3 regions of the Streptomyces sp. NPDC052043 genome follow, and region 2 is predicted to be linked to each of the others. Evidence: riboswitches for the same ligand, from Rfam matches in the RefSeq annotation. Region 2 holds a riboswitch; each other region holds the start of a gene.
The links. A riboswitch is a leader RNA that binds a small molecule or an ion and turns the genes downstream of it on or off. The one in region 2 is predicted to bind cyclic di-AMP.
Positions count from the first base shown of each region.

Region 1: linked by a shared signal. The riboswitch ahead of ACIHCX_RS25105 (transglycosylase SLT domain-containing protein) and the one ahead of ACIHCX_RS02005 (NlpC/P60 family protein) in region 2 are both predicted to bind cyclic di-AMP.
Region 3: linked by a shared signal. The riboswitch ahead of ACIHCX_RS19085 (M23 family metallopeptidase) and the one ahead of ACIHCX_RS02005 (NlpC/P60 family protein) in region 2 are both predicted to bind cyclic di-AMP.

Region 1 covers NZ_JBIUBT010000010.1:199,138-203,484, reverse strand. Annotated here, with positions in the region: gene ACIHCX_RS25115 (ATP-grasp domain-containing protein) at 1-555, shown strand, start outside; gene ACIHCX_RS25110 (HAD family hydrolase) at 651-1,454, shown strand; gene ACIHCX_RS25105 (transglycosylase SLT domain-containing protein) at 1,482-1,982, opposite strand; cyclic di-AMP (ydaO/yuaA leader) riboswitch at 1,988-2,175, opposite strand; gene ACIHCX_RS25100 (polyprenyl synthetase family protein) at 2,660-3,670, shown strand; gene ACIHCX_RS25095 (outer membrane lipoprotein carrier protein LolA) at 3,999-4,347, shown strand, end outside.
Region 2 covers NZ_JBIUBT010000001.1:444,449-448,795, forward strand. Annotated here, with positions in the region: gene ACIHCX_RS02000 (class II glutamine amidotransferase) at 25-858, opposite strand; gene ACIHCX_RS02005 (NlpC/P60 family protein) at 1,025-2,239, opposite strand; cyclic di-AMP (ydaO/yuaA leader) riboswitch at 2,247-2,428, opposite strand; gene ACIHCX_RS02010 (bifunctional [glutamine synthetase] adenylyltransferase/[glutamine synthetase]-adenylyl-L-tyrosine phosphorylase) at 2,719-4,347, shown strand, end outside.
Region 3 covers NZ_JBIUBT010000006.1:471,713-476,059, reverse strand. Annotated here, with positions in the region: gene ACIHCX_RS19095 (PrsW family intramembrane metalloprotease) at 1-550, shown strand, start outside; gene ACIHCX_RS19090 (aldo/keto reductase) at 582-1,526, opposite strand; gene ACIHCX_RS19085 (M23 family metallopeptidase) at 1,664-2,719, opposite strand; cyclic di-AMP (ydaO/yuaA leader) riboswitch at 2,731-2,888, opposite strand; tRNA gene ACIHCX_RS19080 (tRNA-Met) at 3,138-3,211, opposite strand; gene ACIHCX_RS19075 (dihydrofolate reductase family protein) at 3,312-4,347, opposite strand, start outside.

The DNA.
Region 1 (4,347 bases), on a different contig from region 2:
GCGAACGCGTACGTCGTCGACAACCCGGAACTCGCCGACCTCGCCGCACGGTTCATCAAGCAGATCGGCTTCACCGGCATCGTCGACCTCGACCTGCGTTTCGACCGGCGCGACGGGCAGTACAAGCTCCTCGACTTCAATCCGCGGATGGGCGCGCAGTTCCGGCTCTTCGAGAGCGGGGCGGGCGTGGACGTCGTACGGGCCATGCACCTCGACCTGACCGGCCGCCCCGTTCCGGAGGGCGGGCAGCGCGCCGGCCACCGGTACGTCGTGGAGAACATCGACCTGCCCGCCCTCCTCGCCTACCGTCGCAGCGGCTACACGACGCCGCACGCGCCGGCGAGGGCGAGCGGCACGGAGCTGGCCTGGTTCGCGGGGGACGACCCGTTGCCGTTCGTCACGATGCTCGCGCGCTTCGTGCGGCCGGGCGCCCGGCACCTCTATCAGCTGTGGCGGACCAACCGCCGCGGCGGCACGACGGCCGGCCGGCCGGCCCGCGGCGACGCACGGCCGAGCGCCACCTCGCCGGTCACGCTCAAGCGCCCTCATCAGTAAGGGAGTTGGAGGGGACGGAGCCGGGAAAACGGTGACCACCGCGGTGGTCCGGCTCCGGTCGAGTCGGCGGGCCGGGGCATCCGTATTCTCTGATCATGGCCGCCCTCGCATTCGACCTCATCGCCACCGACCTGGACGGAACGCTGCTGCGCGGCGACGACACCGTCTCCGAGCGGTCCCTCACCGCGCTCGCGAGGGCGGCGGCCGCCGGTGCCCGGCACCTCGTGGTGACCGGACGGCCGGCGCCGAGGGTGCGGGAACTGCTCGGCGTCCTCGGCACCACGGGACTCGCGGTGTGCGGTCAGGGCGCACAGCTCTACGACGCCGGCAGCGACCGCCTGCTGTGGTCGGTCACCCTGGACCGGGAACAGGCCGAGACCGCGCTCGGCAAGATCGAGGCGGAGGTGGGGGAGGTGTACGCCGCGGTCGACCAGGACGGGGCCGAGGGGCTCACGCTCATCGAGCCGGGGTATCTCATGCCGCACCCGGCGCTGCCCGCCGTACGGGTCGAACGGCGCGACGACCTGTGGCGCGCGCCCATCAGCAAGGTGCTGCTGCGCCACCCGGTGCTGTCCGACGACGAGCTGGCGGCGGCGGCCCGCGGTGCGGTGGGCTCCCTCGCCACCGTCACCATGTCGGGACCCGGGACCGTCGAACTCCAACCCTGCGGCATCACCAAGGCGACCGGACTGGCGCTGGCCGCCGAACACCTGGGACTGGGCCGCGAGAGCGCCCTCGCCTTCGGCGACATGCCCAACGACATCCCGATGTTCCGGTGGGCCGCCCGGGGGGTCGCCATGGCCAACGCCCACCCCGAGCTCAAGGCGGTGGCCGACGAGGTCACGACGTCGAACGAGGACGACGGCATCGCCGTCGTCCTCGAACGATTGCTTGGCTAGCCGGTGTGTGGGCCGGCAGCGGACCTGTCAGTAGGCGCTGTAGACGTTGTCCATCGTGCCGTACCGCTTGGCCGCGTAGTTGCAGGCGGCCGTGATGTTGGCGACCGGGTCGTAGATGTCCCACGACGTGCCGTTCACGTGGTAGGCCCTGAAGGTCGGGTCGATGACCTGGAGCAGGCCCTTGGACGGGATGCCCTTGGCCGCGTTGGAGTCCCAGAGGTTGATGGCCCGCGGGTTGCCGGAGGACTCGCGGATGATGTTGCGGTAGATGCCGTTGTAGGAGCCCGGGATGCCCTTCTCGGCCATGACCTGGAGGGAGGCCCGGATCCAGCCGTCGAGGTTGTTCGGGTAGCCGAGGTTCGAGGCCGTCTTGAGGGTGGTCGCGTTGGACGAGACCGGGGTCGCGGCGGACGCGGTCGTCGCGCCGAGCAGCGGCACGGCGAGGACTGCTGCGCCGGTGCCGGTGACGGCGAGGGCGCGAACGAGGCGGGCGGTACGGGTGGAGCGGCGCTGGCCGTTTGCAGGCATGGGGGTGTTCCTCTCCGTCGCCTGCGAGGTGAGCTGTCGGGTTCGGGCGGGGAGGTGCCCGGCCGCGCCCCGAAGGGCGCGGCTTCACCCCGAGCCGTTCCGGCGCGGCGTACGACGTAGGACGTACGAGCCCGGCCCGGCGACTTACCTGGGTCCCCCGCTCCTGCCATGGTTCGTTCGGTCGTTGGGGTTACGGGCGGCGGCAGGATTCGGCGTTCCGCCCGATGGCCGGGAACGTATGCGAGACCAGATGTCCCGAACAAGTGCCGGAATCACACATCGCCCTATTTGACCTTGGTCCGGCGTGTATGTGGTGCTTGATCCTTTGTGGCTGCCAGGGTTCAACTCGGCTGTGCGTAAAGGGAATGTGAAGGAGTGCGAGGGGTGGCGTGAACGGAGGGCGGCGTGACCCAACTCACGGGGTGGGCGCCTGACGGGCAATTACCACTAAAGAGAATTGAAACCCTAATAGGGGCAAATCGGACCGCATGGGTGAGCGCGGAGGGAGCCGTGGGGCGGGTGCGTGACGGTGGTCACGTCGGGTGATGTGGCCTGACCCGTATAGGTGGGCGATATCGGTGATCGAAACGTGACCGGATACGCTGACTTGAGTGAGGGCAGCGACCTATCGACAAACCGTGTAATCCCAGCAGACACCAGCAGACAGGAGACCCCTCGTGACCGTCGTCGGGCCATTCGGGCTGACCGTGCGGGACCAGGCTCTCGAAGCCGATGTCCAGGCCGGATTGGCGGCTGTCGAGGAAGGGCTGCTCGAAGCCACCAAGAGTGAGGTCCCGTTCATCACGGGGGCCGCCCAGCACCTCGTCAGGGCTGGTGGGAAGCGGTTCCGGCCGCTGCTCGTGATGCTCGCGTCCCAGTTCGGGGACCGGTACGCGCCGGGGATCGTGCCGTCGGCCGTGGTGGTGGAGCTGACCCACCTGGCGACCCTCTATCACGACGACGTGATGGACGAGGCCGCCGTGCGCCGCGGGGTGGCCAGCGCCAACACCCGCTGGGGCAACTCCGTCGCGGTCCTGACCGGCGACTTCCTGTTCGCCCGGGCCTCGCAGATCCTCGCCGATCTCGGCCCGGAGGCCGTGCGGGTGCAGGCCGTGGCGTTCGAGCGGCTGGTCACCGGGCAGATCCTGGAGACCGCCGGGCCGCAGGACGGCCGGGACCCGGTCGACCACTACCTGGACGTGCTGGGCGGCAAGACCGGATCGCTGGTGGCGGTGTCGTGCCGGTTCGGCGCGATGATGTCCGGCGCCGACGAGACGGTCGTGGACGTGCTGACGCAGTACGGCGAGCGGCTGGGCGTCGCCTTCCAGCTGGCGGACGACGTCCTGGACATCGCCTCCGACTCGCGTGAGTCGGGCAAGACGCCCGGCACCGATCTGCGCGAGGGCATCGCCACGCTGCCGGTGCTGCGGCTGCGCGAGCGCGCGGCCCGGCTGGGGCTGCCCGAGGACACCGCCCTGTGCGAGCTGCTGGACTCCGACCTGACCGACGACGCGCGGCACGCTCAGGCGCTGGCGGCGCTGCGGGTGCACCCGGCACTGGAGCAGGCCCGCCGGGACACCGTGCGCTACGCCGAGGAGGCGCGGGCCGCGCTGGCGCCGCTGCGGGAGTGCGACGCGAAGGCCGCGCTGCTCCAGCTCTGCGACGCGGTGGTGCACCGGGCCGGCTGACGCCTGTCCGGCTCCGCGACCTCACCGGACACCCCCGCCGGACACCCCCGCCGGACACCCCCGCCGGGCGGCCCCCGCCGGGCGGCCCCTTCGAGCGGCGCTCTCCACCCTGACCCCTACGGGGTGGGGGAGGCGTCGCCCTTCGCGTGTCATACCGCAGGCGTACACGGAGTTGGCTCCGCGGTCTGACGCTTTCACCCGGCCGATTTGGTCAGATGGACACCACGGACCACACACCACTCCTCACCGATCTGGGTGAGAATGGCGGCTGAGGGTGACATCCCCGTGCAGAAGGACAGCCGCCGCCGAAGACGGAGGTAGGGCACACATGGCACCGAACGGATCCGAAGCCGACGACCTGCGCGCGGGGCGCCGCAAGGCCGCGCGCTACGTCGTCCCGGTCACGGTGGTGGGGGTGGCGGCGGCGACCATCGGGCTCGTCCCGGCACTCGCCGCGTCCGGCGACCCCGACCTGCCGAAGATCAGCGCACAGCAACTCATAGAGAAAATCGCCCAGTCGGACGTCCAGCACCTGTCCGGCACCGTCAAGGTCAGCACGGACCTCGGCCTGCCGAACCTCGGCGGCCTGGAGAGCGGCCTGGCCTCCGGCGCGGCCAGGGGTGGTGACGGTTCGTCGGCTGACCCGGCGTCAAAGCTGCCCGAGCTGGCCTCCGGCA
Region 2 (4,347 bases):
CCCCCTCGGCGAGACGAGGTCGGTCTACGCGGGCTGGGGTTCGAAGGGGCGCAGGATGTCCGAATCCGGGCGAACGGCGCCGTAGCTGCCCTCCGGAACCTCGTTCCAGGCGCCGGCGAGGCTGCTGAGGGGCTCCGACACGATCAGGCGGGACTCCTCCGACAGCCCCCGCGGGAACCTGACGTCGGGGTGGAGCACCCGCAGGGCGTCGAAGCGGGTGCTGTAGAAGAGGCTCCGCGAGGCACCTTCGCTGGAGTAGCGGAAGGCCCAGGTCCGGTCGCCGTCGGAGACCGCGACCGTCATCTGGAGCGGGTGCCGCACGCCCTGCTCGCGGCCCGTCCGCTCGACGAACCCCGCCATGCGTGCCACCGCGCCCGGCGGATCGTCGTCGAGGCCGAAGGTGAGGGCCAGGAAGAACATCACCTCGGAGTCCGTCGATCCCTCGATGCGGGAGAAGAGCCCCGGGTCGACGGCCAGGCAGAGTTCCCTCCTGAGCCTGTTGAACTCGTTGATCGCGCCGTTGTGCATCCACATCCACCGGCCGTGGCGGAAGGGATGGCAGTTGGTCTGCTGCACCGCCGTGCCGGTCGAGGCCCGGATGTGGGCGAAGAACAGCGGTGACCGGACGTGCTGCGCTATCTCCCGCAGGTTGCGGTTGTTCCATGCCGGGCCGGTGTCCCGCACGACCGCCGGGCTGTCGGCCTCCGGCGTGTACCAGCCGATGCCGAACCCGTCGCCGTTGGTCGTCTCCACGCCCATCCGCGAGTGCAGGCTCTGGTCGATCAGCGAGTGGTCCGGCTGGTACAGGACGTCATCGAGCAGGACGGGTGTCCCCGCATAGGCAAGCCAACGGCACATGGACGACGCACCTCCACTGTCCGCCCGCACGGCCTCCCGCCTCCGGCAGGTACAAGAACCAGCGTGCGCCGCGGCCCCACCCGCCGCATGCCGACAGGGAAGGGCCCGCGCCTTTCGGCGCGGGCCCTTCCCTGTCCGGTGCCGGCCCAGGCGTCCGGCACGCGCGTCACGCGGGGCGGACGACGCTGTGGATCGGCATGTAGTAGATCGACTCCTCGCGGACGTTCGCGCCCGAGTGCGGGGCGTGGATCATCATGCCGTCGCCGATGTAGATCCCGACGTGGCTGATGTCGTCGTAGAAGAAGACCAGGTCGCCGGGCTGGGCTTCGGAGACGGGGACGGTCGTGCCGACCCCCACCTGGTCCCAGGTGGTGCGCGGCAGCGAGATCCCGGCGGACTTCCAGGCGGCCTGCGTGAGCCCGGAGCAGTCGTACGAGTCGGGGCCGGAGGCGCCCCACACGTACGGCTTGCCCATCTGGGCCCTCGCGAAGTCGATGACCTTGGCGGCCTTGGCGGCATAGCCGGTGCTCGAGCCGGCGCTCGTGCCCGTGCCCGTGCTCGTGCTCGATCCGGCGCTCGTGTCCGCGCCCGTCCCGCTGCTCGTCTGCGCGTCGGAGCTCTTCGCCGCCTGCTCCTGTTGGCGCTTCTTCGCCGCCGCCGCCTCCTCCGCCGCCTGCCGGCGGGCCAGCTCCGCGGCCTTCTGCCGGGCGACCTCCTGCTTCTTCTTCTCGATCGCCGCCAGCCGCGCCTTCTCCTCGGCGGTCAGCGTCGACAGCAGCCGGCGTGCCTCGGCGAGCTTCTGCTGGACGTCCTGCTTGCTGGTCCTCAGCTCGTTCTGCGAGGTGGTCAGCGACTCCAGGATCTTCGCCGCCTCGGTGCGCTTCTTCGCCGTCGCGAGCTGCGCGGTCTGGTAGTCGTCCACGGCCTTCTTCTGCCGCTCGGTGAGCTGGCTCATCAGATGGTCCTGGGCGAAGTACTGCTGGGGGTCCTTCGCGAGCAGCAGCGTCGCGGTGCCGGAGATTCCGCCCGTGCGGTACTGGGCGGCGGCGAACGAGCCGAGCTCGTTCCGCGCCTCGTTCAGCTTCTCGGCACGCTTCGCCACGTCGTCGAGGAGGCCGTTCACGCGCTGGCGCTGCGTGGCGGTTCTCTCCTTCGACGCGTTGTACTTCTCGGTGGCCACTTCGGCCTGGTGGAAGAGGTCGTCGACCCTCTTCTGCACCTCTTCGAGGCTGGGTTTGCCGGGCTGCGCGGGCGCGGCGTTCGCCGTCTGGGACAGCAGGGCCACGGAGGTGAGGGCCGCGGTCGTCAGACCGAGGGCCGGGGACGTGCGCAGTCCGGCGATGCGGGTCGCCGTGGGCCGGGCTTTGCGGTGCGACGCCAAGGGTGGCGACTCCTTCCACGGACCGCCTACCGGGTTAGCTGTCGGGTTCGGGCGGGTGGTCGGAAGGGCTGCCCTACCGTCCCGTGCACGCTGTGGGGGGCGCGTGTACGGGACCGATTCACCCCAGGGATGAGTTGGGTCCCCGGCTCCGGCTGCCGTGAAGCGCACCGGACTCGGCGCAGGCCACCCGTCCCGGCGTTGTTCGCCGGCGGGGGTACGGGGTGCCCGCCGGGCACGCTAGCCAACGCGTGTGACTGCTGTGAAGGTTGGTGCGTGATATGTCCGCTACGTTTTCGTGACTTTCACGGTACGTGTGCGGGTGGCTGCACTCCGGTGGCCACCGGCGTCGGCCTGGAGAAGCACCTGTCGGTTGCCGTCCGGTCTCGGCCGGCGCGGAAGGCGGGTCCGCCGTCAGGGCCCCGGGCCGGGAGTGCGGATAGGCTCTGGCCAGGACGGGCTTGATCCGACGGGAGGCCGGGATGACGGCGCCGGGACGCAGGAGCAGTACCTTCACGCGGCTGCTGCGGCACGGCTTCATCCATGCCTCGGACGCCGAGCGGCTGCTGGAGGGCCCGGACCTCGCCCCGCTCCGGGACGACCCGGTGCTGCTGGAGGCGCTGGGCGCCACCGCCGACCCGGACCTCGCGCTGGGCGGTCTGGTCCGGCTGCTGGAGGCGCAGCCGGAGTCCAAGGCCCGCCGCGAGCTGCTCGACACGCTGATAGCGGCCAAGCCGCTGCGCGACCGGCTGCTCGGCGTGCTCGGCGCCTCCGCCGCGCTCGGCGACCATCTCGCCCGGCACGCCGGCGACTGGCGGGCGCTGGTCACCTACGAGCCGCGCGACCTGCACCCGGGCGTGGAGGAGTTCGAGCAGGGGCTCGCCGAGGCCGGCGACCCGGTCGCGCTGCGCGTCGCCTACCGGCGCTGCCTGCTGTCCATCGCCGCCCGCGACGTGTGCGGCACCACCGATGTCGCCGAGACCGCCGCCGAACTCGCCGACCTCGCCACCGCCACCCTGCGCGCCGCGCTCCGGCTCGCGCGGGCCGCCGCGCCCGAGGACGACGCGCTGTGCCGGCTCGCGGTGATCGCGATGGGCAAGTGCGGCGGCCACGAACTCAACTACGTCTCCGACGTCGACGTGATCTTCGTCGGCGAGGCCGCGGACGGCGCCGACGAGGTCAAGGCCCTGCGCGCCGCGACCGCGCTCGCCTCGCACATGATGCGGATCTGCTCCGAGACGACCGTGGAGGGCTCGATCTGGCCGGTCGACGCCAACCTGCGGCCCGAGGGCCGCAACGGGCCGCTGGTGCGCACCCTCAGCAGCCACGTCGCCTACTACCAGCGGTGGGCCAAGACCTGGGAGTTCCAAGCGCTGCTCAAGGCCCGCCCGGTGGCCGGCGACCTGGAGCTGGGCGGCCAGTACATCGCCGCACTCGACCCGCTGGTCTGGCAGGCCGCCGAGCGCGAGAACTTCGTCGCCGACGTGCAGAAGATGCGCCGCCGCGTCGTCGAGACCATCCCCGTGGCCGAGGTCGAGCGTGAGCTGAAGCTCGGTCCCGGCGGCCTGCGCGACGTCGAATTCGCCGTGCAGCTGCTTCAGTTGGTGCACGGGCGCACCGACCGCTCGCTGCGCAGCGGCTCCACCCTGGACGCGTTGCAGGCGCTGGCCGCCGGCGGGTACGTCGGCCGCGTGGACGCCGTGCAACTCGACGACGCCTACCGGTTCCTGCGCTCCCTGGAGCACCGCATCCAGCTGTTCCGGCTGCGGCGCACCCACCTCGTCCCCGAGGACGAGGCCGATCTGCGCCGGCTCGGACGGTCGCTCGGCCTGCGCAGCGACCCGATCACCGAGCTCACCCGCGAGTGGAAACGGCACACCAGTGTCGTGCGCCGGCTGCACGAGAAGCTGTTCTACCGGCCGCTGCTCGACGCCGTCGCTCAACTCGCTCCCGGAGAGGCCAGGTTGCGGCCGGAGGCCGCGCGGGAGCGGCTGGTCGCGCTCGGGTACGCCGATCCGGCCGCGGCCCTGCGGCACCTGGAGGCGCTGGCCTCCGGCGTCACCAGGAAGGCGGCCATCCAGCGGACCCTGCTGCCCGTGCTGCTGGGGTGG
Region 3 (4,347 bases), on a different contig from region 2:
CGCCATCATGGTGCCCGCGTTCGGCCTGCTGACCTGGCTGGTCGTCTGGACCCGGCAGCGCGAGCTGAGGACCGTGCGCGAGGAGCTGCCCGCGTACACCGCCGCCGGCTGGCTCACCCCGGCCGAACCGTTCGCCCTGGCCTCCATGCGGGCGCGCAGGCTGGCCCGCGAGCACGCCCGGCGCCACCTCGGCAGGCAGGCGGCGCGGACGGTCGCCCAGTACGAGGTGTACGCGACCCAGCTGGCCTGCCTCCGGCACCGGGGGCGCCGGGGACGGGCCGGGGCCGACTTCGCCGTACGGGAGCGGGAGCTGCTGCGCGAGCTGTGGCGCAGGCGGGAGGTGGCGCAGCCCGCGCTGGACCACGCGGCCAGGATGACCACGCCCATGGCCGCGCCACCCTGGCCCGGGTACGGGGTGTACGGCGTGTACGGGGTGCACCCGCGGCCGCTGGGGCACGGGTCGTACGGGCCGCCGTACGGACCGGCGACGCCGTACCCCGCGCACCTGACGCCGTCCCCCGCGTACAACCCGTACCGGACACAGCCGTAGCGCCGGCTGTTCCGTCCCGGGGGACGGGGAGCTACGCCGACGCCCGCGTCAGCTTTCCGAGCTCCTCGTCCGTGAGCCGCAGCTCGGCGACCCCGAGCAGTGCCGGGAGCTGTTCCACCGTCCGCGCCGAGGCGATCGGGGCGGCCACCGTCGGCTGTGCGGCGAGCCAGGCCAGGGCCACCGTGGCGACCTCGGCGTCATGGGCCCGTGCGACCTCGTCCAGGGCCGCGAGGACGTTGCGGCCCCGCTCGGTCTCGAGGTGCTTGGCCGCGCCCTGCGCCCGCGCGCTGTCCACCGTCGTACCGGGCCGGTACTTGCCGGTCAGGAAGCCGGAGGCGAGCGCGAAGTACGGGACGGCGGCCAGGCCGGACCGCTCGGCGACGTTCTGGAGCCCGCCTTCGTAGGTGTCGCGCGAGACCAGGTTGTAGTGCGGCTGGAGCGCCACGTACCGGGCCAGACCCTCGCGCTCGGAGAGGTCCAGGGACTCCTGGAGGCGCTCGGCGGAGATGTTGGAGGCGGCGATGTGCCGCACCTTGCCCGCCCTGACCAGCTCGTCGAGCGCGCCGATGATCTCCTCGACGGGGACGTCCGGCCGGTCGAAGTGCGTGTAGTAAAGGTCGATGTGGTCCGTACCCAGGCGCCGGAGGGAGGCGTCGGCCGCGGCCTTGATGTTGGCGGCGCTCAGCCCCTGGTAGTCGGGGTGCTGGCTGACCTTGGTGGCGATGACGACGTCGGAGCGATTGCCGCGCTCCTTGAGCCACCTGCCGATGATCGTCTCGGACTCGCCGCCGTGGTTGCCCTCGATCCACGCGGAGTAGGAGTCGGCGGTGTCGACGAAGTTGCCTCCGGCGGCCGTGTAGGCGTCGAGGACGGCGAAGGACTGCTCCTGGCCGGCGGTCCAGCCGAAGACGTTGCCGCCGAGGGCGAGCGGGAAGACCTCGAGATCGGACGAACCCAGTTTGCGTAGAGAAGTCATGTGCAACATCAACAACCGCGCCGGAGCGGCCCATTCCTCACCGGGCCGCGTCCGGCCGCAAAAGTTGCGCAAACCGGCCTCACGGTCTCGTCAGGGGTGAGACCGGTCCGCGTACGTCGCGGGGTGGGGCGTGTGCGTCAGGGGGTGAGGCCCTTGTCGCGCAGCCACACCCCGGGGTCGATGCCGGTGGCGTCGCCGCCCGGGTGGACCTCCAGGTGCAGGTGGGGCCCGGTGACGTTGCCGGTGGCGCCCACGCGGCCGATCACGTCGCCCGTGTTGACCTGCTGGCCGACGCTGACGTTGATCGACGACTGGTGGCAGTACCAGAGCTCGGTGCCGTCGTCGAGGGTGAGGATCGTGCGGTAGCCGTAGGCGCCGGCCCAGCCGGCCTCGGTGATGGTGCCGGTGTGGATCGCCTTGAGCAGGGTGCCCGTGGGCGCCGCGAAGTCGAGGCCGGTGTGGTAGCCGGAGGACCACATGGAGCCGGCCTGACCGAAGGTGGAGGTGATCGTGTACGAGGAGGTGGGCAGCGTGTACTGCTTGGCCAGCTCGGCCAGCCGCGCCTCCTCGGCCTTCCGCTTGGCTTCCTCGGCCTTCCGCTTGGCCTCCTCCTCCGCCTTCTGCTTCGCGGCGGTGGCCTTGGCCTCGGCCTCCTCGGCCGCCTTCGAGGCGGCCTGGGCTGCCTCCTTGGTGGCGGCGGCCTCGGCGTCCGCCTGGGCCTTGGCCTCGATCTGGACCTGCTGCTGCTCGGCCTGCGCCATGATCCGGTTGCGCAGCACCTCGCCGGCGTCCGCGGTCCCGCCCTCGGCCTCGGCGGTGGTCACGCCGACGCTGCTGAGCGCGGTCGACGAGCCCTCGGGGGCGTCGGAGGAGTGGTCGAACAGGGAGCCCACGGAGGGCAGATCGGGCAGCGAGATGGACACCGGCGGCTTGGCGCTGTTGGCGCTGGCCATGCCGCCCGCGCCGACGGCGGCGATGACACCGACGCCGAGAACGGTGGAGCTGCGGGCGAGTCCGCCGCCGCGCTGCTTGGCGACGCGGTGCCGGCCGCGCACGGGACGGACGGAATCCGCGGTGGGGTTCCACTCCTCCCAGGGGCCCTCGTCGGCGCGGCGGCTGTCGTAGCCGAAGGTCTCTCCGTACTGCCGGCTCGGCGTGAACGGGGCTTCCGGAGCAGGCGGGTTGGACGCCACGAAGGCGTACTCCTTTCCTTCCGTCTCGCCTACCGGGTTAGCTGACGGGTTCGGAGCGGGAAGGTCTCCTACGCGCGTAAACAAGCCATGCGAAACACGGCAGTTACGCCCGATTCACCCCAAGTTAGTGGTTCCCCGGTTCCCTTGCGGGATTCGGCGTGCGCGCACGGAGCCGCCTCTTGTGACGGCTGGGACGACCGTGCTGCGTTATCGAACGTTAATAGACCCGGGGCCTGTATTCCAAGCCGTTCGGCTTGATCGCTCCACCTCGCGGCCCGACCTTATGGTCCATGAGCACCGAAAACCGGACGAGTTGACTCCACATACGGGAGAGTCCGCGCCTGTGCCGGAGAACCCGCACGTCCGCCAAACACTCAGGGCCGGAATCCATTGATCAGATTCCGGCCCTGAGTTTCAGTAGCGGGGACAGGATTTGAACCTGCGACCTCTGGGTTATGAGCCCAGCGAGCTACCGAGCTGCTCCACCCCGCGTCGTTGTGTCACCAGTATATGCCATCCGCGGGGCTGCTCGCACCCAGCTCACTTCCACGCCGTCCGTCACCCGGTTCCCGGCCGTGCGACGAGGTCCCGCTCAGCCGAGCAGATGCCGGTTCGGTTCCCTGGCCCGTTCCTCGAACTCCGGCACCACGACGACGTCCGCGCCCCCGGCCGCCAGCACCCCGGTCCCGTCGGCACCCTCGACGAACGTGTCCGGCTCCCGCCACGCCGTCACCACCCGTCGCACCCCGGCGTCCAGAATCAGCCGGGCGCACGGACGCGGCCGGGAGGCGCGGCGGGCGCACGGCTCCAGGCTGCTGTACACCGTGGCCTCCGGCAGTCGCGGATCCGCCGGGTCGACCTTGGCCAGGGCCGCCTCCTCGGCGTGCACGACCGGGTCGCCCCCCTCCCGCGAGTACCCGCGGGCGAGTTCGGTCCCGTCGGCGGCGACCACCACGGCGCCCACGCTGAACGCCGTCCTGGACGGCGGGCAGTGGGCCGCCAGTTCGCAGGCGATCCGGAGCCAGTGCCGGTCGGCCGGGGCGGCGCGGCCGGCGGGGCCGGGGGCGGTGGGTTCGTAGCGCACGAGGACGACGTCCTCGATGGTCCGCGTCTCCACCAGCCGCAGCCGCCCGCCCTGGTAGCCCCCGGGCCCGAACAGCCGGGGCGCGCCGGGGTCCCCCACGAACAGGGGGGCGAGCACGAGCTGCACCTCGTCCGCGAGCCGCTGCTGGAGCAGCTGTGTGTGGATCGTCCCGCCGCCCTCGACCATGAGCCGGCGCACCCCGCGTACGTCGTGCAGGTGCTCGAGCAGCCGGGGCCAGCCGAGTTCGGCGCCCAGCGGCACGACGTCGGCGGCCAGGCCCGCGCGTCGCAGCCGCAGCGCGCCCTCGTCGGTCGTGTAGAGGACCTTCTCGCCGCCGGTGTGCCAGAAGGGCGCCCGGGGGTCCAGCTCGCCGGAGGCGCTGACCGCGACCTTCAGCGGGTACTCCGGCTTCCCGGCGGCGCGACGGGCGGCCCGCCGTTCGGGCGAGTTCACCAGCAGCCGCGGGTTGTCCGCCCGCAGGGTGCCGGCGCCGATCAGGATCGCGTCGGCCGACGCCCGTACCTCGTCGACCCGGTCGAAGTCG